Linked DNA regions of Gemmatirosa kalamazoonensis. The protein of the gene in region 2 binds, or shares a complex with, the protein of the main gene of each other region. Links are inferred from orthologs where the notes say so. Each region holds a gene or a part of one and is shown on either strand. Other genes may lie near its edges. The genes, in order: J421_RS22350 and rny.

Evidence for each region.
Region 1: rny (region 2) and J421_RS22350 share a complex: the UniProt entries of both Bacillus subtilis proteins name them as parts of the possible RNA degradosome complex. The link is inferred for Gemmatirosa kalamazoonensis from one-to-one orthologs.

Annotation. Positions count from the first base shown.
Region 1 is NZ_CP007128.1:5,139,428-5,154,070, forward strand. The notes cover bases 8,015-10,793. They hold J421_RS22350 (6-phosphofructokinase), read right to left. Parts: upstream 10,055-10,793; coding sequence 8,975-10,054; downstream 8,015-8,974. Other genes in these bases: J421_RS22345 (hypothetical protein), read right to left, coding at 8,015-8,530; J421_RS22355 (M14 family zinc carboxypeptidase), read right to left, coding at 10,175-10,793. Also shown: J421_RS22320 (4-hydroxy-3-methylbut-2-enyl diphosphate reductase), read right to left, coding at 1-980; J421_RS32985 (acyl-CoA thioesterase), read right to left, coding at 1,022-1,474; J421_RS32990 (CGNR zinc finger domain-containing protein), read left to right, coding at 1,586-2,296; J421_RS22330 (GNAT family N-acetyltransferase), read left to right, coding at 2,307-2,852; J421_RS22335 (phospholipase D-like domain-containing protein), read left to right, coding at 2,901-4,217; J421_RS22340 (DEAD/DEAH box helicase), read right to left, coding at 4,229-6,994; more of J421_RS22345, read right to left, coding at 7,202-8,014; more of J421_RS22355, read right to left, coding at 10,794-13,165; J421_RS22360 (hypothetical protein), read left to right, coding at 13,324-13,764; J421_RS22365 (hypothetical protein), read left to right, coding at 13,908-14,600; J421_RS22370 (serine/threonine-protein kinase), read left to right, coding at 14,605-14,643. UniProt on the Bacillus subtilis protein: Catalyzes the phosphorylation of D-fructose 6-phosphate to fructose 1,6-bisphosphate by ATP, the first committing step of glycolysis.
Region 2 is NZ_CP007128.1:3,964,041-3,978,780, forward strand. What follows is about bases 11,815-14,690. They hold rny (ribonuclease Y), read right to left. Parts: upstream 14,116-14,690; coding sequence 12,514-14,115; downstream 11,815-12,513. Other genes in these bases: folD (bifunctional methylenetetrahydrofolate dehydrogenase/methenyltetrahydrofolate cyclohydrolase FolD), read right to left, coding at 11,815-12,506; J421_RS17330 (cell division protein ZapA), read right to left, coding at 14,345-14,677; J421_RS17335 (hypothetical protein), read right to left, coding at 14,667-14,690. In the rest of the region: J421_RS17265 (Rad52/Rad22 family DNA repair protein), read left to right, coding at 1-165; J421_RS17280 (hypothetical protein), read right to left, coding at 740-2,524; J421_RS17285 (hypothetical protein), read left to right, coding at 2,693-4,483; DNA repair protein RecN, read right to left, coding at 4,487-6,226; J421_RS17295 (NAD(+)/NADH kinase), read right to left, coding at 6,315-7,208; dxs (1-deoxy-D-xylulose-5-phosphate synthase), read right to left, coding at 7,231-9,108; J421_RS17305 (polyprenyl synthetase family protein), read right to left, coding at 9,158-10,078; xseB (exodeoxyribonuclease VII small subunit), read right to left, coding at 10,079-10,291; xseA (exodeoxyribonuclease VII large subunit), read right to left, coding at 10,288-11,628; more of folD, read right to left, coding at 11,625-11,814; more of J421_RS17335, read right to left, coding at 14,691-14,740. UniProt on the Bacillus subtilis protein: Endoribonuclease that initiates mRNA decay. Initiates the decay of all SAM-dependent riboswitches, such as yitJ riboswitch. Involved in processing of the gapA operon mRNA, it cleaves between cggR and gapA.

The DNA.
Region 1 (14,643 bases), 1.2 Mb from region 2 along the record:
GTGGGCACGTGCTCCGCGCACAGGGCGGCGAGCGACATCGTGTTGCTCGAGTTGTAGCCGCCGACGACGAGCATCACGTCGAGCGGCTCCGCGAGCAGCGCCTTCACCGCGTCCTGACGGTCCTGCGTCGCGGAGCAGATCGTGTCGAACGAGCGGAAGTTCGCCGCGCGGTACTCGGCGCCGTGCGCGCGCTCCATCGCGGCACCGACCTCCGCGGCGATGTCGAGCGACTCGCGCGCGAGCATCGTCGTCTGGTTCGCGACACCGACGCGCGCGAGATGCACGTCGGGATCGAACCCGTCCGACGACGTCGCGGCGAAGCGCGCGACGAACGCGTCGCGATCCCCCCGCCCCTCGATGTAGTCGCACACCATGCGGGCTTCCGCCATGTCGCGCACGACGAGGTACGCGCCGCCCGGGTACTTCAGCGCCTGCGACGCGGTGGCGCGCGTCTCCTCGTGGTAATGCTTGCCGTGGATGAGCGAGGTGAAGCCGTCGCGCGCGTACGACTCGACGCGCTTCCACACGTTGAGCACCGAGCCGCACGTGGTGTCCACGAGCACGCAGCCGATGGCCCGCAGGCGCTCGAAGTCGCCGATCGTGACGCCGAACGCGGGGATGATCACCACGTCGTCGGGCGAGATGCGCGTGTAGTCGAAGCCCGCGCCCTCGGCCACGAGGATGTCCACGCCCATCTGCCGCAGCTTGTCGTTCACGTGCGGGTTGTGGATGATCTCGCCCAGCAGCACCACGCGACGGTCGGGGAACTTGCGCCGCGTCTGGTACGCGTAGTCCACCGCGCGCTCCACGCCGTAGCAGAACCCGAACTCGTGGGCGAGGCGCACGGTGACGCCGCCCGCGGCAAGCGTGTAGTCGTGCTCTCGGAGCAGGTCGACCAGGCGGCCGCTGTAGTCGGCGGAGAGAAGGGCCTCCACCTCGGTCTTGAGCCCGAAGCCCTTGCGGAAGTACGTCGATTCCATGAACGGAATCTAACCGCCCAGGGCGACCCGGGCCCCGCCCGTCAGCCCTGGAACGGCGCGAGCGCCCGGGTGACCTCGGCCGGCACCTCGACGGCCGTCATCCCCGCCGCCTCCACGGCGACGAGCACGAGGTGCCCCGCCGCGTGCAGCCGCTCGCCGGCGTCGTCGAACACCGCCACGTGCAGGGTGAGCGACGTGCGGCCCACGCGCCCGATCCACGCCCGCAGCCGCAGCAGGTCGTCGAAGTGCGCCGGCGCGTGGTACTCGAGATGGAGCACGCGCCGCACGAGCCAGATGCCGTGCCGGTCGAGCATCGCGGGGTGTGCCAGCCCCGCGGCGCGGAACAGCTCCGCCTCCACGACGTCGAGGAGGCGCGTGTAGGCGCTGTAGCGCACGATCGCCACGAGGTCCACGTCCTCCCAGCGTACGCGCTCGGCGAACTCGAACGCGTGCGCGGGGACGGCGGAGGCGGGCGCGGTGGTGGACGAGGTCATGGCCCGGAAGATAACCGCCGGCCATGCCGCTCCCGGCGCCTTGCCGAGCACCGGGTCGGGCTCCATGCTACGCCCATGCTCCAGCCGAGCAGCCTCGCCCCAGTCGCATCCGTGACGTCGCCGCTCGCGCCGCCGTCGGTGACGTCTCCGTCGCGCACCGCCGGCGTCGACCTCGACGCGCCGACGTTCGTGTTCCTCGGCGATCGCCTCTGGCTCGACTTCGTGAACACCGACGACGCGCGTCGTGCCGACGCGTCGTCGGCCGCGCGACGCGCCGACGCGCTGCGCGACTTCGACGTGTTCATCGACTGGCTGCAGTCGGCGTCGGTGCTCGACACGGAGCGCGCGACGGGCATTCGTCGGCGCGCGTTCCAGCAGCCCGCGGGCGCCGCTGCGGCGCTCGTCGACGCGCGACGCGTGCGCGCGGCGCTGCGCGCGCTGGCCGAGCGCGGGCTGCAATCGGCGAAGACGCGTGCCGACGCGCTCGCGGAGATCAATCGCATCCTCGGTCGCAGCGCGGGCACGCGACGCGTGGAGCAGCGCACGGACGGCACCTACGCGCGCACGTTCGTGAGCGTCGGCGACGCGTTCGCTGGGCTCATGCTGCCGGTGGTGGACTCCGCCGCCGACTCGCTCATCGCGGGCGAGCTGGCGCGCGTGCGCCGCTGCTCCGACCCGCGCTGCCCGCACGTGTTCATCGACACGACGAAGAACGGCCGCCGTCGGTGGTGCGACATGGCGACGTGCGGCAACCGCGCGAAGGCGGCGCGCCATCGGCGCCGCGCGCGCGACGGCTCGAGCGGCCTAACGATCGGGCCCTGAGCGTGTCGGCATGAGCGCGGGCGCGCCGCGCGAGGTGGTGCGCACCTACCTCGAGATGCGCGACCCGGCCGCGCACCGCGACGAGGCGTGGACGGCCATCGACGTGCGCCTCGCGCGCCTCGACCCGTGCCCGCCCGACACGTACCGCGCGCTCTACGGCATGGTGGGCGCGCGCTGGGCGTGGCGCGACCGCGACGCGTGGAGCGACGCGCGGCTCGCCGAGTACCTCGCGCGTCCGGACGTCGCGGTGTGGGCGGTCGTGGACGCCGGGGGGGCGCCGGGCGGCTACTTCGAGCTCGCGCGCCACGACGACGGCTCGGTGGAGATTGCGTACTTCGGTCTCGCCGAGCGGTTGTTCGGGCGACGGCTCGGCGCGCAGCTCCTCTCCGCCGCCGTGCGCGAGGCGTGGGCGATGGGCGCCGCGCGCGTGTGGCTGCACACCTGCACGCTCGACTCGCCCGCCGCGCTGCCGAACTACCTCGCGCGCGGGTTCACGCCGTTCCGTACCGAGACCTACGCCGCGACCGCGCCCGCGGCGGCGTCCCTGGCGCCGTGAGCGCACGGCACGCTCGGCAATTGCACGACTCCTGCACAATGCGCTGGCATGTCCTACGTCCTGATCGGCGCGCTCGGCGTGCTGGTGTTCGTCGTGCTCGTCTTCGCCCTCATCGGTGTGCTGTACGTCACACGCGGCACGCCGGTGCGGCGCGTGCGCGCGCCGGGCGACGACGACGGACCGCCGGGTGCCCGTGAGGGGCGCTTCCCCGCGACCGTGGAGCTGCTCACGAAGACCGAGCTGCATCCCGGACACGCGGTCGAGATCATGACGTGCGGCGACGAGCTCTATCCGCGGCTCTGGGACGATCTGCGCAACGCGCGCCACTCCATCACGCTGCAGCTCTACTACTGCAACCCCGGCCGCATGGCCGACGAGTTCGCGGAGATCATCCTCGAGCGCGTGAACGCCGGGGTGCGGGTGCTGTTCCTGCGCGACGCGTTCGGCAGCGCGCCGCTGCCGGACGAGTACATCGAACGGCTGGAGAAGGGCGGCGTGAAGGTCGCCGTGTTCCGGCCGACGCGCTGGTGGGAGCTGCACAAGGTGCAGCACCGCTCCCACATCCGCGTCGTCGTCGTCGATGGGCGCATCGGCTACACCGGCGGCTTCGGTCTCGACGACAAGTGGTACGGCGACGGGCGGCACGTGGGACAGTGGCGCGATTCCACCGCGCGATTCACTGGCCCCGCCGTGCAGCAGCTGCAGGCGACGTTCGCCTCGGGATGGGCGGAGGCGACGGGCGTGCTGCTCACGGGCGACCACTTCTTCCACATCGCGGAGGACGGCGAGCCGGCGCCGACGCGCGAGGGCGACGACGTCTGCGCGGGGCTGCTGCACTGCTCGCCCACGCTCGGCAGCACACCGGCGGAGCGGTTCATGGCGCTCTCCATCGCCGGGGCGCGCGAGCGGCTCTGGATCTCCAACTCGTACTTCGTTCCCGACGAGCACTTCTGCGACCTGCTCGCGATCGCGGTGAAGCGCGGCGTCGACGTGCGCATCCTCACGCCCGACCGCCACAGCGACGTGCGCACGACGTACTTCGCCGGCCGCCACCGCTACCCGCGACTGCTCGGCGCGGGCGTCCGCATCTTCGAGTACTCGGCGGCGATGATGCACGCCAAGACGCTCGTCGCCGACGGCGTGTGGGCGGCGGTCGGATCGAACAACTTCGACAACCGCTCGATGGCGTTCAACGACGAGAGCGTGCTGATGGCGTACGACGAGCGCGTCGCGTCGCGCCTCGAGTCGGTGTTCCGTGAGGACCTGAAGTTCGCCGACGAGATCACGCTCGACCTGTTCCGGCGGCGGCCGTGGTTCGACCGCGTCCTCGAGCGCGGCGCCACGGCGCTGTCCCGAATCCTCTAGCGGCGAAGCGCCTAACGACGACGGCGTCGCTGGAACTTGCGGTTCCCGCCCGGCGGCCCGCCGCGCGGGCCGTGACGCGCGCCTTCCCGTGGCCCGTGGCGGCCGACGACGTGACGCTCCGACCGCTCGCGCTCGCGGCGCGGCCGCTCGTCGTAGTCTTCGTCCGGTGACCACGGCCGGTCGAGGATCTCCTGCAGCTCGTCGAGCGTGTCCGCGCGCACCGCGCCGCGCTGCCCGCGCGTGACGACGAAGCGCACCGGGCGATCGAGCGCGGGGATCTCCGCCTCCACGATCGTGCGCGCGAGCTTCTCGGGGAGCCGCAGCCGCGCCACGCCGATCAGTCGGGACTCGGGAGACTCGGGAGACTCGGGACTCGGGACTCGGGACTCGGGACTCGGAGCTGCGGGCTCCCGAGTCCCGAGTCCCGAGTCCCGAGTCCCGACTTCCTCCACGTCGTAGTGGATCTCCACCGGCTTGCCGCGGATCTCCACGTAGTCGGGGAGCGCGAGCAGGCGCGTGCGCTCCTCCTCCGGCACCATCGCGTCGAGGTCCAGCCGCAGCGGCGCCGCGCGGAAGTCGTGCAGCGAGCCCACGCCCGAGAGCTGCGCCTCGTACAGGTCCGCCAGCTCGCGCATCCCGAGCCGCGGCGTGCGGCCGCCCGAGCGTCGCCACACCTCGCGCACCGCCTCGATCGCGTCGCGGTTGCGCTTCACCGCGACGTGCCGCGCCTCGCCGCGGGCGAGCGCCTCGGCGAGCACGCGCCGCGCCTGCGCCGCGAGCTCCGGCGGGAACGCCTCCACGTCCTCCAGCTCGTGCTCCAGCTCGAAGCCGTAGTACTCCACGCGTCGCTGCAGCACGAGCGGGTTGTGCTTGCGCCGCGGCTCGTACGTCAGCTCCGCCTCGCCGCGCGTCGCGTACTTGCGCACGAGATCGATCGGGATCTGCGTCCCCTCGATCGACGCGCGCGGCACCCCGAAACGGTCGGCGAAGTATCGCAGCGTCCCCGCGATCGGGCCCCAGCTGCCGCACACGCTCGTCTTCGACACGCGCGCTTCCTCGCCCCACGCCGTCTCCTCGTCGATCACGAGGTCGAAGGGCATGAAGCGCGCGAGCAGGTCGGCGAAGCGACGATGCACGCGCTCACCGGCCCACGGCATGTGGTCGGGCAGCGGCACGCCTAACGAGCGATACACGCTCGCCATCGCCAGCGCGGCATCCTCCACCGCCTTCACCAGCACGCCGCGCCGCTCCGCCCAGTGCGTGATGCGCTCGGCGTCGAACAGGTGCCGCGGCAGGCCGTACACCTCGCCCATGTACCCCGCCTCGCGCCACGCCTCGGCGTACAGGTTGTACGCCGTGAGGTGATCGCTCCCCGGCACGAGCACGCCGTCCAGGTCGCGCTCCTCGCGCGTCATGCGATGCAGCGACTCCACCGCGCTCATCACGGCGAGGAACGGCACGAGGTCGTCGTCGCCGTTCACGAGCAGCTCCGCCCACGCGCGCTCCACCGGCAGCGCCTCGACCGACTTGCCGTACGGCGTGAGGCGGCCGTTCTCGTCGATCACGCCGCGTCGCTGCAGGTGCGTGAACGCGCGACGGTACGCCACGCGATCCAGCTTCACCGGTAGATCCAGCTCGTCGGCGCGCACGCCGAGGTCCGCGCAGGTGAGCGCCACGCGCTCCGAGTCCCCCGCGAGCTGGAACTCCGGCTCGGTCGGCCGCAGCGCGTAGAAGTCGATGTCGCGGTCGCTGAGGATGTAGACGCGTCCCCCTTCCACGCGTCCGTGCACGCGCCCGCCCATCTGCAGGATCTCGTTCGCGCCGAGGTGCAGCCGCGTGAGCACGTTGCGTCCGCGCTCGACGACGTTCGTGAAGCGCGTGTCGTCGATCACCACCGTGTCGAGCCCGCGCACGTTCAGCGCGCTCTGGCCGGCCGCGGTCATGGCGAGGAAGAACGGCTTCGGCTCCTCGCCCTCGAGGAACGGCCTGATGACGCGGATCGGCTCCCCGCCGTGATAATACGCGGCGTTCACGCGCGGGTAGCGCTCCTGCACGCTCGCCGCGGCCTCCTCCACGCCGGCGCGCGTCGGCAGGAACAAACCCACGCCGCGCTTCTGCTTCACCACGCCCTGCAGGAAGCGGTCGTCGAGGAACTCGATCGGCGCCTTGCGGATCACCTGCACCTTCGCCGCCTTCTTCGGGTCGTACGAGTAGACCTCGAGAACGTCGGCGGAGTCGAGGTACGCGCGGTAGAAGCTCGGATCGACCGTCGCGGAGAGCCAGATGAAGCGGCATCCGACGCGCTTGCCTAACGCGAGGCACAGCTCCAGCTCCGCCGACGTCTGGTGGATCTCGTCGACGACGAGCGTGTCGCTCGGCAGGATGTCGCCGTCCTGGAACCAGCGGCGCGCGATGCCGGTGGTGACGACGACGACGTTCCACGTCGGCGTCTCCGGCGTCGCCTCGCGCTCGCGGTTCACGACGCCGACGCGCAGCGGCAGCCCCACGATCTCCTCGGCGATCGGCCGGATCGCGAGCGTCTTGCCCGTGCCCGTGCCGGCGACGATCCCGAACCCCTTGCCCGACCGTGCGAGCTCGCGCACCCGCGCGCCGTGCGTGCGCTCGAGGTACGTCTCGAGGTGCAGCCCGACCGCGATCTCGATCGTCTCGCACGCCGCGCGCGTCGGCGCGATCACGATCACGCGCCCGGTCGGCGGCTCGGCGGCGACGAACGCCTCGTGGTCGGGCGGGAGGTAGCGGTCGGTTGGCTGGCGCATGGTGCGCGGAGAATGCACCCGCCGCGCCACGAGTTCTAGCGCAGAGCGCAGAGCATAGAGCGCAGAGCGTGGAGCGTGGAGCGTGGAGCGTGGAGCGTGGAGCGTGGAGCGTGGAGCGTGGAGCGTGGAGCGTGGAGCGTGGAGCGTGGAGCGCAGAGAGACGTCCGGTCTGCGCTCCACGCTCTACGCTCTACGCTCTGCGCTCACTCACCGCCCGAGGATCTTCGCGACCCGCCCGTTGCGGTAGATCTCCACGCGGTCCGCGATGCCGTCACCGTCGCGGTCCGTCCAGACCTGCAGCAGCCGGCCCGTGTTCGCGTCGAGCCACATCGCGCGATACGGCGTCCCGGTGCGCTTGAGGTCCGTCGTGCGCACCATCACCTCCGCGGTGCCGAGCCAGCGGAGCGCGAGCTGCGAGCCGGCGCCGCGCTGCACGTCCATCGCGGCGCGCATCGGCGGCATCGACGACGAGTACGGCGCGGCGGCCAGGTCCGAGTAGTCGTCGCACCGGCCGTCGCCGTCGCGGTCCAGGCAGTAGCCGCTGCCGCTGCCCGTCCGCACGTCGTCGCACCAGCCGTCGCGGTCCCGGTCGAGGCACACGCCGTTCGACCGCGCCGGGGGCGGATAGGGCGGATAGTAGCCCGGCCCGTAGCCCGCGCCGTAACCCGCGCCGTAGCCGGGACCATAGCCGGCGCCGTACCCCGCATCGGCACCGCGCGCGTCGCGACGGTCGGCGCCGCGGCGATCGCGCGCGTCGTCCCAGTCGTCGTCGCGGTCGTCACGCGCGTCCCGTCCGTCGCGCGCGTCCCGCGAGTCGCGCCCGCGGAGCCGATCGCGCAGCGCGCGGCGCTGCTCGGAGAGCGACGAGTCGCGGCGGCCGCGCAGATCGGGCTCGCGCCACGCGCGCTCGCGCTCGTCGAGCGTGTCGCGGCGCGCCATCGTGTCGCGCGGCGTCGCCCGGCGGGTCGTCGGCCGCTCGGTGCGACGCCGTGCCGGCGGCTGGTCGGACACGACGACGCCCGGCGCGTCGAGCGGCCGGGCGTCGAGAGCGGGATCGGTCGCGCCGGAGAGGTCCAGCGCGTCTCCGGCCTGCGGGCCGTGCACCCGCGGCGCAAGGGCGAGCGCCAGCCCGCCCCGCGGGGCCACCAGCGCGTCCATCGGCTCGGCCAGGTGCATGTCGCCGGCGTCCACGTGCGATTCGGGCTTCTTGTCGCGGCCCTTGTCCTTGCCGCGGCTCCCCTTCTCGACGTAGTCGTCGCCGAAGATGACGCGGGCGTTGTTCGGCCGGTTTCGCACCGCGGTCACGCAGTCGGTCGACGCCGGCTGCTGCGACGGGGGCACGTTCTCGAGCCAGATGCGGCACATCCCCGGCGGCGGTCGGTACGCGGCCGGGATCGACTGGCTGTCCGGCTCCGACTTCGCGGGACCGAGCTGCCTATACGGCGGCTGCTTTGGCAGACGCACCTGCGCGGTGGCCGACGAGAACGTCGGCTCCAGCGCGAGCGCGGCCATGAACAGCAGGAGGGAACGGATCATCGAGACCTCTCGACTACGGAAGGGCGTCGGCAGACGTCGACGCACCCTCCGAGAAAGCACGCCCGGTGCCACCGACCGGCACTCGGCTCATCCTTGCAAATGCTTGAAAGACAACGTGTTCTGCGGAGGCGCGGGCGGCCGGGACGGCTGGAGTGTCCGCGACCGGTGACGTCGCCGTCCCGACCGCAGGACGGACGAGCGGGCGGCCAGTCACGCCGCCCCGCCGCCGCCGTACCCAAGGTTGCGGCTGCCGCGTCCTCGGTCAACGCCGCCGTCGAGCCGTTGTTACCCCGCCGCGACTCGATCGTCCCTCCCACGACGAGGCTCCTCGGCAGGGTCGCGTCTCCACCGCGCGGTTCGCCGCCGGTCGGTGCAATACCCCCCAACGATACGGGCCCGGCAGCGATCGCTGCCGGGCCCGTATCGCATCCAGGGGCCTCGCCTTCAGTCGCCGAAGCTGATCCCCGACTCGCGGGCGGTCCGCACGACGTCGCCGTCGGGGTCGACGCGCTTCTCCGACCGCAGCACGTCCTCGATCGGCACCGTCACGATGTGCGGCGACTGGAGGGCCAGCATGTGCCCCCACTTCTGCTCCTCCACCGCACGCACCGCGGCCCCGCCGAAACGCGCCGACAGCAGCCGGTCGTAGCCGGTCGGCTGCCCACCGCGCTGCAGGTGGCCGAGGATGAGCGACCGGGTCTCCTTGCCGGTGCGCCGCTGGATCTCCTTCGCCAGCGGCTCGCAGAGGCCGCCGAGCCGCCGCGCCTGCCCCGGCAGCGACTCGCCGATGATCGACTCCGCCCCGCCGACCGCGGCGGCGCCCTCCGCCACGACGACGATGGAGAACAGCCGGCCGCCGCGATCGCGCGCCCGGATCTTCTCGCAGACCTTCTCGATGTCGAACGAGATCTCGGGAATGAGCACGACGTCCGCGCTCGCCGCGACGCCGGCGTACAGCGCGATGAACCCCGCCTCGCGCCCCATGACCTCGAGCACCATGACGCGGTCATGCGACTCCGCCGTCGTGTGCAGCTTGTCGATGGCGTCGATCGCGGTGCTCACGGCGGTGTCGAACCCGAACGTGTTCACGGTGCACGGCACGTCGTTGTCGATCGTCTTCGGCACGCAGACGACCTTCATGCCGCGCGCGACGAGCTGCTGCGCGATGCGCAGCGACCCGTCGCCGCCGATCGAGATGATCGCGTCGATGCCGAGGTTGCGGGCGTTCTCGATCAGCTCGTCGGAGCGGTCGATGTACTGGTAGGTCCCGTCGGGCTGCAGCACGGGATAGTGGAACGGGCTGCCGCGATTCGTCGTGCGGAGGATGGTGCCGCCGAGGTGGCCGATGCCGCGCACGGTCTCGCGGGTCATCGGGATGACCTCGTCCTCGCCGAGCAGCCCCGCGAAGCCGCGCTTGATGCCGAGCACGTCCCACCCGCGGTGCAGCGCCGACAGCACCGCCGTCCGGATCACCGCATTCAGCCCGGGCGCGTCGCCGCCGCCGGTAGATAGAGCGATTCTCATATCCGAAAAGTACAAGGGCAGGAGGGCAAGAGGGCAGGAGGGCAAGAGGGCAGGAGGGCAGGAGGGCAGGAGGGCAGGAGAGTCCGACGCTCGCCTGCCCTCCTGCCCTCCTGCCCTATGTCATTGCTCGTTCGTGACCGCGCGGCGCGTCGAGTCCGCCGGCGGCGGGGTCGTCAGGTGGTTCCAGTGCGCGATCGCGTTCAGGGCGAGCGCGAACGTGCCCTGCGTCTCCTGGCGCCACAGGGGCCGGATGGCGAACGACAGCACGTGCCCGTTGCCGAGCGGCGCGTCGACCACGGCGGGGCGGCCGGCGAGCTCCGCGGGATTGTTCATCATCCCCGAGATGCCGAGCGAGTCGGCACGCTCGTGGAAGCGCAGGATGACGCGCGGCGTCATGCGGCGGCGCTGGTTCACGATCGACGTGTCGACGCCCTCGTTCGCGCTCGCATCGCCGCCGCGCCCGCCGGCCGCATCGCCGACCTGCAGCACCGGCGTCTGGTTGAAGTACACCGGGAACGACTTGCGGTCGTCGTAGCCGTAGAGCACCGGGCTCGCCGTCGTCACGCTCTGCGCGCGCACCACGGTGCCGCGGGCGCCTAACGTCCGCGTCTGCGTCTCCGTGACCTGCGGCGTGAACCCGAGCTCGATCGGCAGCCGCGCCGTCGCGCCCTCGACGAGCAGCAGCCCGCCGCGCTCCACGAAGCGGCGCAGCGCCGCCGCGCCGTCGAGGCCCATGCCCGGACGCATGTCGTCGGTCTCGTCCCACTTGCCGAGGTGCGGCGTCTCCTTCGTCGCCTTCCACGGGATCGCCGGACCGACCATCGGGCGGCCGTTGACGATCGACATGCCGCCCTGCCCCGCGTGCGGGAACACGACGACGTCGAACCGGTCGAGCGCGCCCGGGTTCTTCAGCTTCTGGTCGGCGATGTACGTGTACGGCACGCCCATCTTGTCGAACGCGAAGCGTACCCACCCTTCGTTCTGCGTCTCCTGCCACGTGTGCACGAGCGCCACGCGCGGGATCTGCACCGTCTTCATCGACACGCTCGGCGCCGCGGCCACCTCGACGCCGTCGAGGCCTAACGCCTTCGCCGCGTCGCGCGCCTTCGCCGCGTCGAGCACGTACGTGCCCGCCGGATACGACACGCCGTTCGCGGTGAACGCGCTGTCGGCCACGCGCACCGGACCACCCGCCTTCCACGGCAGCACCGCCGAGCGCCAGTCGCCGAGGTGCTTCACGAGCAGCACGGGTCCGCTGCCCGTCGACGTGCCGGTGACCACGGCGTCGGCGCGCAGCGGCTCCATCGGCTTCGTGAGCACGCTCGAGTCGGCGATCGCGTACGTCGTCACGTGCTGCAGCTCGTCGAGCGTCCACCCCGTGTCGTCGTACGGCGCGGGGTCGTCCGGCTTGTAGCGCTGGATGGCGAGGATGGTGCGCGGGTACTGCGTGTAGGGCTGGTCCATGCGAACCACCCAGTCTCCTGCGTGCACCTGAATCATGCGCGCACCGGGACTCTGGACTCGGGACTCGGGACTCGTCGTCGGGCGCGGCCTGACGTTCGAGGAGTCCATCGTCTCGCTGCCACGCGGCGTCGTCGAATCGGTCGCCGCCCGAGCCCCGAGTCCCGAGTCCCGAGCCCCGGACGTTCCGACGGGGTCCGGCCCGCGATCCTCGAGCGGCTTCGGCCCGGTGCGGACGGTGAAGTCGCTCGTCGCGACGTGGATCTCGGTCGCCATGCGGCGCATGAGGTTCACGAGCTCCGCCGCCTGCGCCGAGTGGCGCTGCGCGCGCGGGATCACGAACGCGTACGGCGCCGTGGTCTGGCCGCGCTTCAGCATCCGCTCGCCCTTCGCCGCGAAGTTCTCGAGGAACGTCTGCCGGTGGTCGCCGACGTACTTCAGCGCGACGAGCACGCCCGACTGCTGGTAGTTCACGTTGTTGCGGATGCACCACCGCACGCCGTTCACCGCGGGGCTCGGCCGGTACCACTCCTTCGTGAGCTGCGCGGCGGGGAGGTTCACGTTCTGGCAGCCCGCGCCGCTCGACGTGTACGTCTCGTAGAACCTGCCTAACGAGTTGTGGAACTGCACGATCGACATCATGTAGTTCGCGCCCCACCCGTCGTAGAAGCCGTGCGTCCACACGCCCGGCAGGCCGCGGCGCGTGAGCTCGGTCATCTCGTTGTACGCGAGCGTGTGCCACTCGTCGATCGTGATCGGGTCGATCTCGTCGTTGTACGGGCCCGTGCCGGTGCTGATGTAGAGGAACGGCACCGACTCGTGCAGGTCGTGCGCGATCGTCGGGCGCCAGTCGAGGAAGCCCTGCAGGTAGTTCTGCGTGATGCGCTGCGACGCCACCATGCCGTCGCGGTTGTTGTCGTGCGCCGTGTACTTGCCCCAGTACACGAGGTTGATCCCGTTGGGCCCGAGCTTGAGCGCCTTCGACTCGTTGAACACGTCCACCATCCGATCGCGCCCGTCCACCTCCTGCACGGGCGTGAGCAGCGTGACGACGTTGGCGCGGATCGACCGCGCGGACTCGCCCTCGTCCACCGCGAGGCGGTAGGCGAGCTCCATCAGCATCTCGGGGCTGCCCGTCTCCGGCGAGTGGATGCTGCCGAGCACCCAGTAGATCGGCTTCGCCTCGCGCACCAGCCGCGCCTTCTCCTCGGCCGACAGCCCGCGCGGATCCGCGAGGCGCGCCGCCATGCGCTTGTAGTCGTCGAGCCGCGCGATCGTCGCCTCGTCGGCCACCGCGAGCAGCACCTCCTCGCGCCCCTCCTCGCTCATGCCTAACGAGAACAGCTTCGTGCGCTTCGGCGACGCGGCGGCGAGCGCCCGGAAGTACCGGTTGATGTCGGCCACGTGCGACAGCTTGCCGACGGTCCCCGGCACGTAGCCGAGCACCTGCAGCGGTGTCGGCACCGTGGACGATGCGGGCAGGTAGTCCACCAGCTCCGTGGTGAACTGGTAGCGCGCGTCCACCGGCGTGAGCTCGCGGATCTGCCGGGTGTACGCGGTGTCGATCGCCTGGCTCCCGCGTTGCGCCGCGGCGGGCGCGAGCGGAGCGACGAGCGTGGCGACGGCGACGAGACGACTGAGGCGGCGCATGAGGTCCTCGACGAGGGGGTCCGACCGGAAGTGCTGCCAGCGTTACGCATCGCCTCGGCGCGCCGCTGGTGCTGCGAATGGTGCGGGAATGCGTTCGTGCGACGCCTGTCGCGTCGCGCGGGTGCGGTCGCGCGGAGGCTACGCGGCACCGTGGTCGCATGCAACGCCACGCCCCCGCCCCGCCACCCCGCGGCGCGACCCTCCCCGAGCTGGTCATGGTGCTCGGTCTGGTCGGGATCGTCGCCGCCCTCGCCGTCGCCGGCGCGGCGCGCCTCGCCGATCGCCTCGCTGCCCGCGGCGGGGCCCGCGAGCTCCGCGCGGCGCTGCTCACCACGCGCCACCTCGCCGTCCTCCGCGCGACGCGCGCCGCGCTCGCGGTGGACACCGCCCGCGCCCGGCTCGTCGTCCGTGTCGCCGCCGAGACGGCGCTCGTGCGCGACGTCGGGGCGCTGTACGGGGTCCGCCTCGCGGCCACCCGCGACTCCCTCGCCTACGCCGCGGACGGCCTGGGCTGGGGCGCCGCGAACGCGCGCCTCGTCGTCCGGCGCGGCTCGGCCGCGGAGACGGTCACCGTGTCGCGCCTCGGCCGCGTGCGCTGAACGACGTCTCACAAACGGTTGCAGTCCCTGCGAACTCCGCGTGAGACGCGCCACCCCGACCAGCGACGGGGCCACATCCGACCATGGTCGGAGTCGCGCAGCAGGGGGCGACCGCGCAATATGGACGCGGCAACCGCACACCCATGCCCACTCCGCACGGCTTCCTCCGAGTCGCGCCGGCGATCCTCGGGCTCGCCCTCGCGACGACACCGCTCCCCGTGCTCGCCCAGGCCACCGTCGCCGGGCGCGTGACGGTGCTGGAGCGCGCCGGCGCGCGCACGGACGACCTCGAGAACGCCGTCCTGTGGCTCGAGCCGCTCGACGCGCCGCGGGCCGCCGCGCCGACGGCGACGGAGATCGTCATGGAGGCGCGCCGATTCCGGCCCGCCGTGCGCGTCGTGCCGCCGGGCAGCCAGGTGCGGTTCGCGAACTACGACCCGTTCCGCCACAACGTGTTCTCCGACGCGGGACCGGGCCGCTTCGACCTCGGCCTCTACGGCCGCGGCCAGAGCCGCTCGGCCAATGTGGACGCGGCGGGCGTGTACCCGGTGTTCTGTAACATCCACGCCCGCATGGTCGCCTACCTCATCGCCGTGCCGAGCCGGTGGTTCGCGCAGGCCGGGGCCGATGGCGCCTACCAGATCGCGGACGTGCCGGCCGGGCGCTACCGGCTCCACGCGTGGCACGACCGCGGCGGCGAGGCGACGCGCGAGATCGCCGTCGCCGCGGGCCACCTCGCGACCGACGTGCAGCTCGACGCGCGCGGCTGGCGCTTCGTGCCCCACAAGAACAAGTACGGGCAGGACTATCCGCCCGAGACGCGCGACCGGTACTGACGCGGTGACGGAGACGCTTCCCGCGCGCGCGGCCTCTCCTTCG
Region 2 (14,740 bases):
GACTTCAAGTGCCGCGACCGGAGCTGCGACGGCGTCGTGTGGCCGCCGCGTGACGGCAAGGCCAAGGGCGGCGCGCCGGCGACGGTGCCGGCCGACGAGCCGGACGAGATCGCGTTCGACAGCTCGCCGCTCGGCGCGACGGCGGACGACGAGATCCCGTTCTGAGCCTGACGCGTTAGGCAGCCGTTAGGCGTCAGGCGAAGCGGCCCGGCAACTTGGTTGCCGGGCCGCTTCGTGGCTAACCAGTGCCTAACGCCCAACGATGCCCGGGGCGGGATTCGAACCCGCAACCCTTTCGGGAGAGGTTTTTAAGACCCCCGTGTATGCCATTCCACCACCCGGGCGGTTCGCGCACATGCAGTGCTCGCGCATGCATCTTCCTAACGCGATGCGCCGGCTTCTGACTATGACAGTGCGGACGGAGCGGGCGCAAGTTCTCGAGACCACGCCCGCGGCGCCGTCGTCGATGTGATCGAGGCCCATCGACGGGCACTGCGGCACGCCAAGCGAGGAGCCGGCGCTCGTCCGACCATGGGTCCGAGGGTCCGAATGAAACGACGCGGGGCCGGCAGCAGTTGCCGGCCCCGCGTTCGCGTTCGCATCAAGAGCGGGAAACGGGACTCGAACCCGCGACCCCAACCTTGGCAAGGTTGTGCTCTACCAACTGAGCTATTCCCGCGCGACGTACCCCGGAGTATAGCCGCCCCACGCGATCGGTTCAAGCCGCCGAGCCGGTCCGTCAGGGGGCGACGCCGAGGACATGCACCGCGTACCAGACCATGTACGCGACGAGCCCCGACAGCGACGCGTCGCCGCCGTTCGCGACGGCCTTGCCCTCGGGACCGACGATCTCCGCCGCCACCCCGTTGTCGAGCGGCGCGCGGCGCAGCCACTGCAGCACCTGCGGCGCGTCCGGACCGAGCAGCCGCGCGCACTGCTGGGCGAGCGACGTCGGCGTGGCGCCGAGGCCCCGCGCGGTGCGCCGGTACGTCGAGTCGGTGCGATCGACGGCCTCGTACAGCGGCAGCCAGAGCGACGACGCGAGCGGGTCGTCCTCCATCGCGCGGGCGCCCTTGAGGTCCACCGCCGACGCGAGCCCCGTCTTCCCGTCCCGCTCCGACGCGAAGTGCCGCAGCAGCGCCGCGCGCACCGCCTCGGGGTCCTGCACCTCGCGCGCGGTCTCCTCGTCGAGCGTGCGGCGGAAGACCTCGAGCGCCTGCGCGACCACCGCGTTGCCGTGCAGCGTGAACGGGTGCGTGACGGCGGCGCCGGAAAGCGTCACTTCCGTCGAGTAGAGCGGCACGTTCTCGTCGCGCCGCGCCGCGATGTCGTCGCTCGAGAGATAGAGCGTGTCGGCGACCGCCGGCTCGTCGACGATCTGATCGTCGCCGGTCTCGCGAATGTAGCGGTCCGTGGCGAGCGCGTATGCCGCCGCCCCCTCGAGCGAGAAGCCCGGCTCGAACAGCGTGCCGTCGACGTAGTGCACGCCCTGCCCCGGCGCGTAGCCGTGCAGCTCGCACGTGCGCAGCAGCAGCTCGCGCGCGAGCGGCGCGTCGCCGAGCTGCACGGCCGGGAGCGTCCACATGAGCGCCTCCCAGTCGCGCACCGTGATCCCGCGCGCGTGCCACGGCACGCGCGTGCGCACTGGGTAGTAGTGCGCGTCGTCGAGCGCGCGCGCGCAGCCGTAGAAGTACGCGAAGATGAGGTTCCGGTTCACGATGCGGTCGATCGCGTCGTTGCCGGTCACCTGCTCGAGCGCGCGGAGCGCCTCGCGCGTCGCGGCGAGCAGGTCGCGCCAGCCGCGGCGGCGCATCGCCGCCACCGTCGCTTCCGCGCCGTCGCGCTCGGGGCCCGCCGCGAGATAGAACGCGACCTGCCGCGTCGTGCCGCGCTCCACCGACAGCGTCCGGCGCACCGAGAAGCGCGGCGCCTCGCCGTCGTGCACGTCGACGGCGGCCGGGCCGTCCGCGCCTAACGCGAACGCGACGACGCCGGGAAGCGCGGTGCCCTCGAGCACGACCACCTCGTTCGCGCCGACGGACGCGCGGTGCGTGTCGGGGAACGGACGCGCGGAGCGGACGCGCATCTGGCGATGTCCCAGCGTGCCCTCGAGCGCGATGTCGATGCTCACCGTCTCGGCCCCGCGGTTCTCCACCGAGATCGTGTACACGGCCCCCGACAGATCCGTGTCGCGGCCGTGCGGCGCGAACACCGAGCCGCGCACGACGAGCGATCCGCTCGTGCAGGTGAACGTCGGCAGCCACTGCACCGCGCGCTCCCACGCGATCCCCTCCGCCGCGAGCTCGCGCAGCGTGCCGTCGACGCGCAGCGACGGCCGCAGCAGCGGCTCGCCGCGCCCCTCCACGAACTCCGCGCCGCCGGCGAACTCGATCGCGGCGCGCGCGCCGCGGTGCAGCACGCCGGCGGCCCAGATCGCACCGTCGGCGGGATGGATGCACGGCAGTGCGAGCCAGTGGTTGCCGGTCACCTGCCAGGGGATCTGCGGGGGCGGAGTGGTGTTCACGTGTGCGTGCGGTGCGTGCGTGCAGGGCCGACGATGCGTGCGCGTGGCGGGTCCCGTCGGTTGACGTGCTCCGACCACGCCGCTAATCTAGCGGGCTACCGCCCGGCCCCGCCGGGCAGTGCGCACGGCGTTGCGCCACAAGGACTTACGGACTCAGAGGTACGACACATGGCGCGACGGCGTGGAGGCGCGGCACCCGCGGCCGGGGCGGTCGCCGGCGGGGTGCTCGCCGCGCAGCTCGCGCTTGCCGCGCAGCTCGCGGTCGCCGCGCCGCTCGCGGCCCAGCGCTCGGTCGCCGGCGGATTCGACGACGCGTCGCTGCCGGTGCGCGGCGAGGCGCGCCTCCGGTTCGGCGTCCTGTTCGAGGCGACGTCGGAGCAGTTCGGCGGCGTCTCCGGCGCGGACGGCAGCACGCGCGTCCCGCTCGGCGCGCGCTTCTCGTTCGACTCGGCGGCGTTCGGCGCGTCGCACTTCGCGCTCGTCGGCGTGGCCGAGCGCGCGCTGCGCGACAGCGTCGGCGTGACCAGCGGGCTCACGCTCGGCGTGGCGAACACCGGCCTGCGCACGCTCGTCACGCGCATCCCGTTCCAGCTCGACGTCGGCCTAACGCGGCGGCTCGCGATCAGTGCGATGCTGCCCGTCGTGCGCACGGAGTCGTCGGTGAACCTCGTCGTGAACCCGGGCGGCACGACCGGGAACCTCGGGTTCAACCCGGCCAACGGCGCGACGGCGCCGAGCGGGAGCTCGGCCGCCGCGCAGCAGAACGCGCTCGTGCAGAAGCAGCTCGGCGCCGCGGCGAGCGCGCTCGAGTCGGCCCTCGCGACGTGTCCCGCCGTCGCCGGCCCCACGACGACGCCCCAGTGTGCGGCGGTCATCGCGAACCGCGCCGGCGCGACACAGCTCGCGCGCTCGGCACGCGCGGTCGCGAGCGGGCTCGCGCAGGTGTACGGCGCGGGCACCACCGCGCAGCCGGGCGGGCCGTTCGTGCCGATCCAGGGCACGGCGCCGCAGCGCGCGGTCGAGGCCCGCATCCGATCGTTAGGCACCGCGTTCGCCGCGTTCGACGTCAACGACCTCGCCACGCCCGCGCTCCCCGCCGCGGCGACGGCGCGCATCGCCGCCGCGGGGCTCCAGCGGGTCCTCACCGAGGACCGCTTCGGCGTCGCGTCCGACTCGGTGAAGGGCGTCACCGTGCAGGGCACCGGCGACGTGGAGCTCGCCGCGCACGTGATGTGGCTCGACACGTTCGGCGGGCCGCGCGACCCGGTGCGCTCTGGCGTCCGCGTGCGCAGCACGATCGGCGCCGGGTACCGCCTCGCGACGGGGAGCGAGGCGTTCCCGTCGTTCGTCTTCTTCGTGCCGACGGGCAGCGGACCCGCCCTGCTCTTCCGCTCCGCCACCGACGTGTCGATCGGCCGTCGCGCGTGGGTCAGCGCCGTGGCGCGCGTGGAGTCGCCGCTCGCGCACGACGTCGAGGTGCGCGTGCCGCTGTTCCCTGGTGAGCTGTTCGCGCCCGGCGAGCGCGCACTGACCGCGCAGCGCACGAGCGGTCGCACGGTGTCGGTGGAGATCACGCCGCGGTGGGCGCCCAACGACGCGTTCTCGCTCGCCGCACAGTACGCGCTGCGCTCGCGCAGCGACGACAAGTACGTGGGCACGCTGAGCACGACCGACGCGACCGGCGCCGACGAGCTCGTCGACGCGTCGCTGCTCGGCGTCGGCACGGGCGCGCGCGCGCAGCTCGCCGGCTTCGGGATCACGTACTCCACGCTCGGCGCGTTCGCCCGCGGTCATTCCTGGCTGCCGGCGGAGGTGAGCTACCTGCATACCTCCACGTTCGGCGGCAGCGGCGGCGTCGTGCCGCGCACGCGCTACGATCAGCTCGTGATCCGCGTGTACGCTCAGATCTTCGGCACCAGCCCGCGGCGGCCGGCGCCGGCCCGCGCGCCCCGCCGTTAGGCGCTAGCGGCGTCGCCGCGGCGCGGCAGCGGCGAGCGACGGCTCTGGCGCTGCGGGCTTCTGCAGCTTCGCCGTGTCCACCGCGGCAGTGTCGAGCAGCTCGCGGGCGTGGGCGCGGCTCACCTGGCTCTCCGGATCGCCGCCGAGCATGCGCGCCACCTCGACGACCCGCTCGTCGCCGGCGAGCACGCGGACGTCGGCCGTCGTGACGCCGCCCTTCGCGCCCTTCGCGACGAGGATGTGGTGATGCGCGCGTGCGGCGAGCTGCGGCAGGTGCGAGATCGCGAACACCTGATGGTGCTGCGCGACGCGCCGCATGGTCTCGCCGACCATGAGCCCGACGCGGCCGCCGATCCCCGCGTCCACCTCGTCGAAGACGAGCGTCGGCACGCCGTCGAGCCGCGCGAGGATCGTCTTCAGCGCGAGCATCACGCGCGACAGCTCGCCGCCCGACGCGACGCGCGCGAGCGGCCGCGCGTCGTGCCCGAGGTTCAGCGCGACGCGGAACTCCACGTCCTCGGCGCCGGTCGCCGCCGGCTCGCCGCGCGGCGGCAGCTCCACGCGTAGACGGCCGTCCGCCATGCCGAGGTCCGGCAGCACCGCCTCCACCGCGGCCGACAGCCGCTCCGCGGCGGCGCGCCGCATCTCCGAGAGCGTTGCCGCCTCGGCGACGAGCTCCTCGCGCGCGGCGGCCTCGCGCTGCTCCAGCGACTTGAGGTCGAAGCCCGCGGAGTCGACGAGGTCGAGCTCCTCGCGCGCCGTCCGGCCGGTCTCGATCACCTCACCCAGCCCGGGGCCGTACTTCTTGCACAGCCGGAACAGCAGGTCGCGGCGGCGCTGCACTTCCTCGAGCCGATCGGGATCGAGCTCCACGCGTCCCTCGTACTCCTCGAGCTCGCGCGACAGCTCCTCGAGCGAGTAGAACGCGCCGTCGTACAGCTCCTGCAGGCGGCCTAACGACGGGTCGATGCGCTGCAGCGAGCCGAGCGCCTTGTGGAGCTGCGCGAGCGCGGCGAGCACCGCGTCCTCGCTGCCCTCGAGCAGCTCGTGCGCACCGCCGGCGAGCGACCGCAGCTCCTCGGCGTGCTCCAGCCGCCGTGCCTCCTCCTCGAGCCGGTCGTCCTCGCCGATCGTTAGGCGGGCGCCCTCGATCTCCTGCACGACGTGGCGCAGGTAGTCGGCGCGCCGCTCCGCCTCGGCGCGTCGGCGGGCGAGCGTGCGCATCTCGTCGCGCAGCGTGTGCAGCGTGTCGGCGGCGGTGCGCACGCGCTCCGCCTGCGCGGTGGCGCCGCCGAACGCGTCGAGGATACGCCGCTGCGAGTCGCCGTCGAGCAGCGTCTGCGCCTCGTGCTGGCCGTGCAGGTTCACGAGCAGCCGCCCGACCTCGGCGAGCACGCCCGCCGTGACGGTGGTGCCGTTGATCCACGCGCGCGCGCGTCCGCCGGCGGCGATCTCGCGCTTCAGCACGACCGTCTGCTCCTCGACCTCCACGCCACGCTCGTCGAGCAGCCGCGCGAGATCCGGCCGGTCCGTGGTGTCGAACACACCCTCGACCGATGCCCGGTCGGTGCCGGTGCGGATCAGGTCCGCGCTCGCGCGCTCGCCGAGCAGCAGGCCGAGCGCGCCGACGATGATCGACTTGCCCGCACCGGTCTCGCCGGACAGCACGTTGAACCCACGCGCCAGCGGCAGCGTGAGCGACTCGATGATGGCGAAGTTCTTGATCCGGAGCTCGGTCAGCATGCAGCGAGAGTACGTTCGCGGGAATCCATGGCAATACCCCGTCGACGCGGTGGGGCTCCGCGCGGACGCAGTCGCCGTCGAGGGCGCGTCAGGCGACTTCGTCGCGGTCGGCGAGTCCGCCCCAGCCCAGCTTGTGGCGCAGGCGCGCGAAGAACGTCGTCCCGGGAAAGCGGACGACGAGCACCGGACGCTGCGCGCGGCGCACGACGAGCGACTCGGCCGAGGCGAAGTTCGTTCCCACCTGGCCGTCGACCGTCACGAGCAGCTCCTCCGGCCCGTCGCGTCCGCGCACGCGCACCTCCGCCGACGCGGGGAGCACGAGGGGACGGATGGCGAGGGTGTGCGGCGAGACCGGCGTGACGACGATGGACTCGACCGTCGGCACGACGACGGGACCGCCCGCCGAGAGCGAGTACGCCGTCGACCCCGTCGGCGTGGAGATGACGACGCCGTCCGCACCGTAGGCGCCGATCGGCTCCCCGTCGATCCACACGTCGAAACGCACGACGCGCGCGAAGCCGCCCTTGTGCAGCACGACGTCGTTCAGCGACCGCCAGTGCAGCCGCTCCGTGCCACCGGGATCCACCGCGCTCGCGTGCAGCGCCATGCGCGGCTCGGCGTAGTAGTCGCCGGCGGCGAGTCGGCGCAGCGCGTCGTCGAGCTCATTCGGCCCGCAGCTTGTGAGGAAGCCGAGCCGCCCCAGGTTCACGCCGAGGATCGGCACCTGCCGCTCGCCGACGAGACGCGCGCCGCGCAACAGCGTCCCGTCACCGCCGAGCGTGAGCAGCGCGTCGAGCGGCGTGTCGTCCGTTAGGCGCGCGACCGCGTCGGGCGCGAAGTCGGCGAGCTCCGGCTCGAACGCGAGCTCGAAGCCGAGCTGCGGCGACAGGTCGAGCAGCGTGCGCATGATCGCCGGGAGGTCCGCGTAGCCGCGATGCCCCACGACGCCCAGGCGCAGCGCGGCCTTCCGCTCTTCACCCACCGGGGTCACGCGCGCTCACCCGTCAGCCGGCGACCGCTTCGCTCTCGTGCAGCGCGCGCACGCGCTCCGCGATCCCCGCCGCATCGAGCCCGCAGCGTGCCAGCTGGCGCGCGCGCGGCGCCGCGACGATGATGCGGTCGGGCACTCCGTGCGCGACCACGCGCACCGTCGGCTCGAGCTGCGCGACGACGTTCGCCATGTACGCGCCGAAGCCGTTCACGACCGTGCCTTCCTCGACGACGAGGAGCTGACGGTGCTCGGCGAGCAGCGCCGCGAGCGTGACCTCGTCGTACGGCTTCAGGAAGCGGCAGTTCACGACGGTGACGTCGAGCCCCTCGGACGCGAGCGTGTCGGCCGCGGCGAGGGCGGGCTGCACCATGGTGCCCACCGCGAGCACGGCGACCTCCTTGCCGCGGCGCAGCACGTCCCACGTGCCGTACGGCGTCGCATCGATTTGCGCCGTCGGCGGCACCGCGTCGGGCACGGTGGCGCGCGGGTAGCGCACGCAGAACGGGCCGTCGTGCAGCGTGGCGGAGCGCAGCAGCGCCAGCAGCTCACGGCCGTCGCACGGCGCCGTCACCGTCATGCCGGGAACGGCGAGCATGTACGCGATGTCGTACAGTCCCATGTGCGTCTCGCCGTCCTCGCCGACGAGCCCCGCGCGGTCCATCGCGAGCACCACCGGCAGCTTCTGGATCGCGACGTCGTGGATCACGTTGTCGTACGCGCGCTGCAGGAACGTGGAGTAGATCGCGACGACCGGCCTGACGCCGCGCGTCGCGAGCCCCGCCGCGAAGGTCACCGCGTGCCCCTCCGCTATGCCGACGTCGAAGAAGCGCTGCGGGTGCGCCTTCGCGAACTCCTCGGTGCCCGTGCCGCTCGGCATCGCCGCCGTGATCGCGACGACGCGCGGGTCGATCGCGCCGAGCTCCGTGAGGCCGCGGCCGAACACCTTCGTGTACGTCGGGCCGGCCGACGACACCGCGATCTGCTTGCCCGTCGCCGGATCGTGGCCCGCCGGCAGCGCGTGCCACTTCTCGCCGTGCTCGCCGGCCGGGAAGCCCTTTCCCTTCTGCGTGACGACGTGCACGAGGCGCGGACCGGTCATCTCGCGCACCGCCGTGAACGTGTCGACGAGCAGGTCGACGTCGTGGCCGTCGATCGGGCCGAAGTAGCGGAAGCCGAGCTCCTCGAACAGCACGCCCGGCGTGAAGAACGCCTTCGCGCTCTCCTCCCACCGGCGCAGCAGCGTGCCCGCGACGCCGGCGTTGTCGGCGATCTCGCCGAGCTTCCGGCGCACGCGGTTGTACAGGGGGTTGCGCTGGATCGACGTGAGGTACTTGTGCATCGCGCCCACGTTAGGCGCGATCGACATCTCGTTGTCGTTCAGCACGACGACGACGTCGCGCTCCGAGTGGCCCGCGTTGTTCAGCCCCTCGTACGCGAGGCCGCAGGACAGCGCGCCGTCGCCGATGATCGCGGCGACCTTGAACGACTCGCCGTTCAGGTCACGCGCCGCCGCGATGCCGAGCGCCGCGGAGATCGACGTCGCGGCGTGACCTGCGCCGAACGTGTCGTACTCGCTCTCGGACCGCTTCAGGAAGCCGGAGATGCCGCTCTCCTGCCGCAGCGTCTCCATGCGCGTGTTGCGGCCGGTGAGCAGCTTGTGCGGGTACCCCTGGTGGCCGACGTCCCACACGAGCTGATCGCGCGGCGTGTCGAACGCGGCGTGGAGGGCGATCGTCAGCTCCACGACACCGAGCCCGGCGCCGATGTGGCCTCCCGTCTGGGAGCACACCGCGATGAGGCGCTCACGCATCTCCGCCGGGAGCGCGCGGAGCTCCTCCCGCGTCAGGCGCCGGAGGTCCGCCGGAGAGTCGATCCGATCGAGTAGGGACATGGCTGGAATCTACAGGAGCCGGCGCGACGACAGCAGCGCCCGCCGCGGGTCACGATCGCCGGCTGATGCTGAACCGGGCGAGGTGCTCGAGCGTCACGGTCAGCAGCCCTTCGCCGGCCAGCGCCTTGCACGCCTCGTCGACGAGCGCCTCGGCCCTCGCCCGCGCGCCGTGCACGCCGAGCAGCGCGGGATACGTGCTCTTGCCGAGCGCCACGTCGCGGCCGGCGGTCTTTCCCAGCTCGTCCGTCGTCGCCGTCACGTCCAGCACGTCGTCGACGATCTGGAACGCGAGGCCCACGCGCTGGCCGTAGCCCTCCAGCGCGTCCAGCACCGCCCGCGACGCGCCCGCGGCGATGCCTCCCACGATCACGGCGGCGGTGATGAGCGCGCCGGTCTTCGCCGCGTGGATGCGCTCCAGCTCCAGGAGCGACAGTGCGCGCCCCTCGGCCTCGAGGTCGAGGAGCTGCCCACCGATCATCCCGCCGGCGCCGGACGCGCGCATGAGCGCGCGGACGATCTCACCCACGGCCGCTCGCGCGATCCCGAGCGCCGTCGCGGCGTCGCTGGCGGCGCGGGCGGCGAGCGGCACCATCGCCAGCCCCGCCGCGGTTGCCGCGCGTACGCCGTACACGCGGTGCACCGTCGGCCGACCGCGACGGACGTCGTCGTCGTCCATGCACGGCAGGTCGTCGTGCACGAGCGAGTACGCGTGCACCACCTCCACCGCCGCGGCGAGCGCGCTCGCGTCGCCGTCGCCGCCGGCCGCCTCGTACGCCGCGAGCGCGAGGATCGGCCGGAGGCGCTTGCCCTCGCCGAGCAGGCTGTAACGGATCGCGTCGGCCGTCGTCGGCTCCACGCCGTCGAGGTAGCGCGCGCAGCACGCCGCGAGCGCGTCGTCCACTCGGCGGCGCCAGGCGGCGAGGTGCTCCGCCGTCGTGTCGGAGCGCGACGCGGTCGCGGCGCGCGCCACTCAGCGCTCCAGCGGGGGGAGCTCGAACGTGCCGTCGGAGCGCTCGACGAGGAGCTTCACCTGCTGCTCCACCCGCGCCAGCTCGCCGCTCGCCTCGCGGAGCCGCTCGATCCCCTCCTCGAACAACCGCAGCGCGCGATCGAGCTCCAGCGCGTCGCCTCCCAGCTCGTCGACGATCTCCTCGAGTCGCTCGAGGTTCTCCTCGAACGTCACGAGTCCCTCGGCAGCGTCGTGGCGCGCACCGCGCCGTCGGAGACGCGCAGCTCGAACTCGCCGGCCGCGGAGAGGTCGCTCACCCGGCTCAGCGTGCGCCCGTCGCTCGCGCGCGCGACGGCGTAGCCGCGCGCGAGCGTCGCGAGCGGGCTGAGGGCGTGCAGCCGGCCCGCCGCGGTCTCGATGCGAGCGCGACGACGCTCGGTCGCGCGCTCGCTCACCTGCACCAGCTCCGCGCGCACCCGTTGCAGCCGCTCTCGCGCGTCGGATGCCGCGCGCTGCGCCGCGGCGGAGAGCGCGTCGCGCAGCGCGACGAACTCCGCGGCGAGATGGCTCCGCACCGGCACCGCGGTCTCCGCGGCGACCGACGGCGTGGCGGCGCGCACGTCGGCGACGAGATCGCAGATCGTGACGTCCACCTCGTGGCCCACGGCGGAGATCACCGGCACCGGACACGCCGCGATCGCGCGCGCGAGGTCCTCGTCGTTGAACGCCCAGAGATCCTCGCGCGCGCCGCCGCCACGTCCGATGATGACGACGTCCGCACCGCCCCACCGCGCGACACGCTCCACGGCGTCGCACAGCTCCTCGGCGGCGCCCTCACCCTGCACCTTCGCGGGCACGAGGACGACCTCCACGCTCGGGCAGCGGCGCCGAACGACGGCGACGATGTCGTGCAGCGCCGCGCCGTCGGGGCTCGTGATCACCGCGACGCGGCGCGGCAGGCGCGGGAGCGCGCGCTTGCGCGCCGGATCGAGCAGGCCGTCCGCCTCGAGGCGCGCGCGCGTGCGATCGAGCGCCTTGCGCCACAGGCCATCGCCCTGGGCGTCGAGCGTGCGCACGACGAACTGCAGATCGCCACGCGCCGCGTAGACGCTCGGCTGGCCTAACGCCACGACCTGCATGCCGTCGTCGGGCGGAGCCGGCAGACGGCGCGCGTCGCGTCCCCAGATCACACAGCGGATCTGCGCGGTCTCGTCGCGCAGGCAGAAGTACCAGTGCCCGTTGCGGTGCGCCTTGAAGTCGCTGACCTCGCCGCGCACCCAGAGCGGCATGAACGCGCCCTCGAGCACCTCCTTCGCGGTGAGCGTCAGCGTCGACACCGCGACGGCCGATGCGGGCGACGCGCCGGGGATCACCCCGTCGTACGGGTCCGCGTCGACGCGGGCGTACGGATCGACCGGCGCCATCGCCTCGACCGGCGTCGTGGGCTCGATCTGCCGAGCCGCGGTCGCGCGACGGCTGGTCGACCCGGCGCGACGCGGCGGCTCGAGCACCGGGTCCACCGCGAACAGGTCGAGCGTGTCCGGCGCCGGCGCTGGCTTGCGCGGGCTCACGCGCCGGCCGCCCGGCGCGCCGCGCGCACCGTGTTCTCGAGCAGCATCGCGCGCGTCATCGGGCCCACGCCGCCGGGTACCGGCGTGATCGCCGACGCGACCTGGCGCACGGCCTCGAAGTCGACGTCGCCGACGAGACGCGTGCCGCTCTTCGTCGTGGGGTCGTCGATGCGGTTCATGCCGACGTCGATCACGACGGCGCCGGGCTTCACCATGTCGCCCGTCACGAACCGCGCGCGGCCGATCGCCGCGACGATCACGTCGGCGCGGCGCGTGTGCGCGGCGAGGTCGCGCGTGCGGCTGTGGCACACCGTCACGGTGGCATCCACGCCGGGCTGCACGAGCAGCGCCGCCATCGGCTTGCCGACGATGTTGCTGCGCCCGATGATGACCACCTCGGCGCCGCGCAGATCCACGCCCGCCTCGCGCAGCATCACCATCACGCCGGCAGGTGTGCACGGCGCGAAGCCGCTGTCCTCGCCGATGTACGTCTTGCCGACGTTCACCGGATGGAAGCCGTCGACGTCCTTCTCGGGCGCGATGCGCGCGATGACCGCGGCTGGATCGATCTGCTTCGGCACCGGCATCTGCACGAGGATGCCGTGCACCGCGGGATCTCCGTTCAGCCGGTCGACCACCGCGAGCAGCTCATCCTGCGACGTCGAGGCGGGCATGCGGATCTGCTCGCCGCGCATGCCGACTTCCTGGCAGTCCTTCGTCTTGTGGTGCACGTAGACCGCGCTCGCCGGATCGTCGCCGACGAGCACGACCGAGAGGCCGGGCGTGACGCCGCGCGCCTTCAGCTCGGCTACCTCGCCGGCGACCCGCTCGCGCACGCGCCGCGCGAGCGCCGCGCCGTCGAGCAGGCGCGCCTCCATCGCCATCTCAGCGTGCAAAGTCCACCGCCCGCGTCTCTCGGATCACCACGACCTTGATCTGCCCCGGATACTGCAGCTCGGCCTCGATGCGGCGGGCGATCTCCTCGCTCAGCGCCGTCATGCGCACGTCGTCCACCTCCTCGGGCGTGACGACGACGCGCACCTCGCGACCGGCCTGGATCGCGAAGACGCGATCTACACCGCGATAGCTCGATGCGATCCGCTCCAGCCCCTCGAGGCGCTTCACGTACGTCTCGAACGCCTCGCGCCGCGCGCCGGGCCGCGAGCCGCTGATCGCGTCGGCCGCCTGCACGAGCACGGAGATCTCGCTCTCGTGCGGCACGTCGTCGTGGTGCGCGGCGATCGCGTTCACGACGAGCGGGTGCTCGCCGTACTTCGTCGCCACCTCTACGCCGAGCTGCACGTGCGTGCCCTCGTGCTCGTGCGTGAGCACCTTGCCGACGTCGTGCAGCAGCGCGCCGCGCTTCGCCATCGGCACGTCGAGGCCGAGCTCCGCGGCCATGATGCCGGCGAGCCACGCGACCTCCTTCGAGTGCTGCAGGATGTTCTGCCCGTAGCTCGTGCGCCACTTCATGCGCCCGATGAGGCGGATCAGCTCCGGGTGCAGTCCGTTGACGCCGGTCTCGTACGCCGCCTGCTCGCCGACCTCGAGGATGTTCTGGTCGACTTCCTTCTTCGCCTTGTTGACGACCTCCTCGATGCGCCCGGGATGGATGCGCCCGTCGGCGACGAGCTTCTCCAGCGCGAGCCGCGCCACCTCGCGGCGCACCGGGTCGAAGCACGACACGACGACGGTGTCCGGCGTGTCGTCGATGATGACGTCGACACCCGTCGCGAGCTCGAACGCGCGGATGTTGCGCCCCTCGCGGCCGATGATGCGGCCCTTCATCTCGTCGTTCGGCAGCGACACGGCGGACACCGTCGTCTCGGCCGTGTGCTCGGCGGCGATGCGCTGCACGGCGAGCGCGACGATCTTCTTCGCCTCGCGCTCGGCGTTGCGGCGCGCCGACTCCCGGATCTCGCGGATGCGGCTCGCCGCGTCGGCCTGCGCGGCCTCCTCGATGCGGCGCATCAGCTCGTTCTTCGCCTCCTGCGCGGAGAGCCCCGCGAGCTCCTCGAGCCGTCGCGTCGCCTCGCCCTCGAGGCGATCGACCTCGCCCTGGCGCTCCTCGACGGTCTTCTCGCGTCGACCGAGCTCGCTCGCCCGACGGCCGAGCTCGCGGTCGCGCTGATCGAGCGTCTCGCTCTTGCGATCGAGCTGCGTCTCGCGCTCCTGCAGGCGGCGCTCCTCGCGCTCGACCTCCTCGCGGCGGCGGCGCACCTCCCCTTCCTGCGTCTCGCGCAGGCGGAGCAGCTCTTCCTTGCCGCTGACGACGGCGCTCTTGCGGAGTCCCTCGGCGTCGCGCTCGGCCTCGGACCGGATGCGCTGGGCGGACTCCTCGGCGGAGGCCTTCGCGGCGCGCTGCCGCTCGAGCTCCTCCGTCCGACCCACCTTCACCCCGGAGCCCCGGCCCACCGCAAACGCCGCCACCCCGACGACGACACAAGCGAGAAGTCCCAGCAGAGCCGGGATCAGTTGTGAACTCATGTCGGATCTATGCTCCACCGCGACGCACGCAGCGCGCGGACCGAGGAAGGACGGGCTCCCGACGGACGGATCCGACAAGGACCGCGGGGCTCGGTGCTGGCCACGCGCGATTCCCGGTCGGAGCGCCTAACTGCAATCCGCGCTTGCACCTACGGGACAGCGAGCACCGCCGGCAAAGCTACCGCGCAGTGTGTCGGCGCGCAACGGCGGCCGGCCGAGGCCGCCGGTCCTAGACCGCGTCGGTCCGCTTCACTGGCGGCAGCCAGCGCTTCACCTCGGCGCTCAGCTCCTGCATCGACTGCGTCATCCGCTCGGCGTCAGCGCGCGCCCGGAACAGCTCGTCCGTGATCTGCAGCGCCGCCAGGATCGCCGCCTTGTGCGTCTCCACCACCGAACCCGTGGCGAGCACCCGCCGGATGATGCCGTCCACGTGCGCCGCGACCTCGCGAGTGTGCGCGGCGCTCGCCTCGGTTCGGATCATGTAGTCGTCCCCGAGGATCGAGACGCGCACCGAGTTGCGCCGCTCGCCGCCGGCCGCGCCGGCTTCACCGTCAGCGCTCACCCGCTCCTCCCTCCTGCTGCCGCAGGAACCGCAGTCGCTCGGCCATCTGCCTGGTCCGCTCGG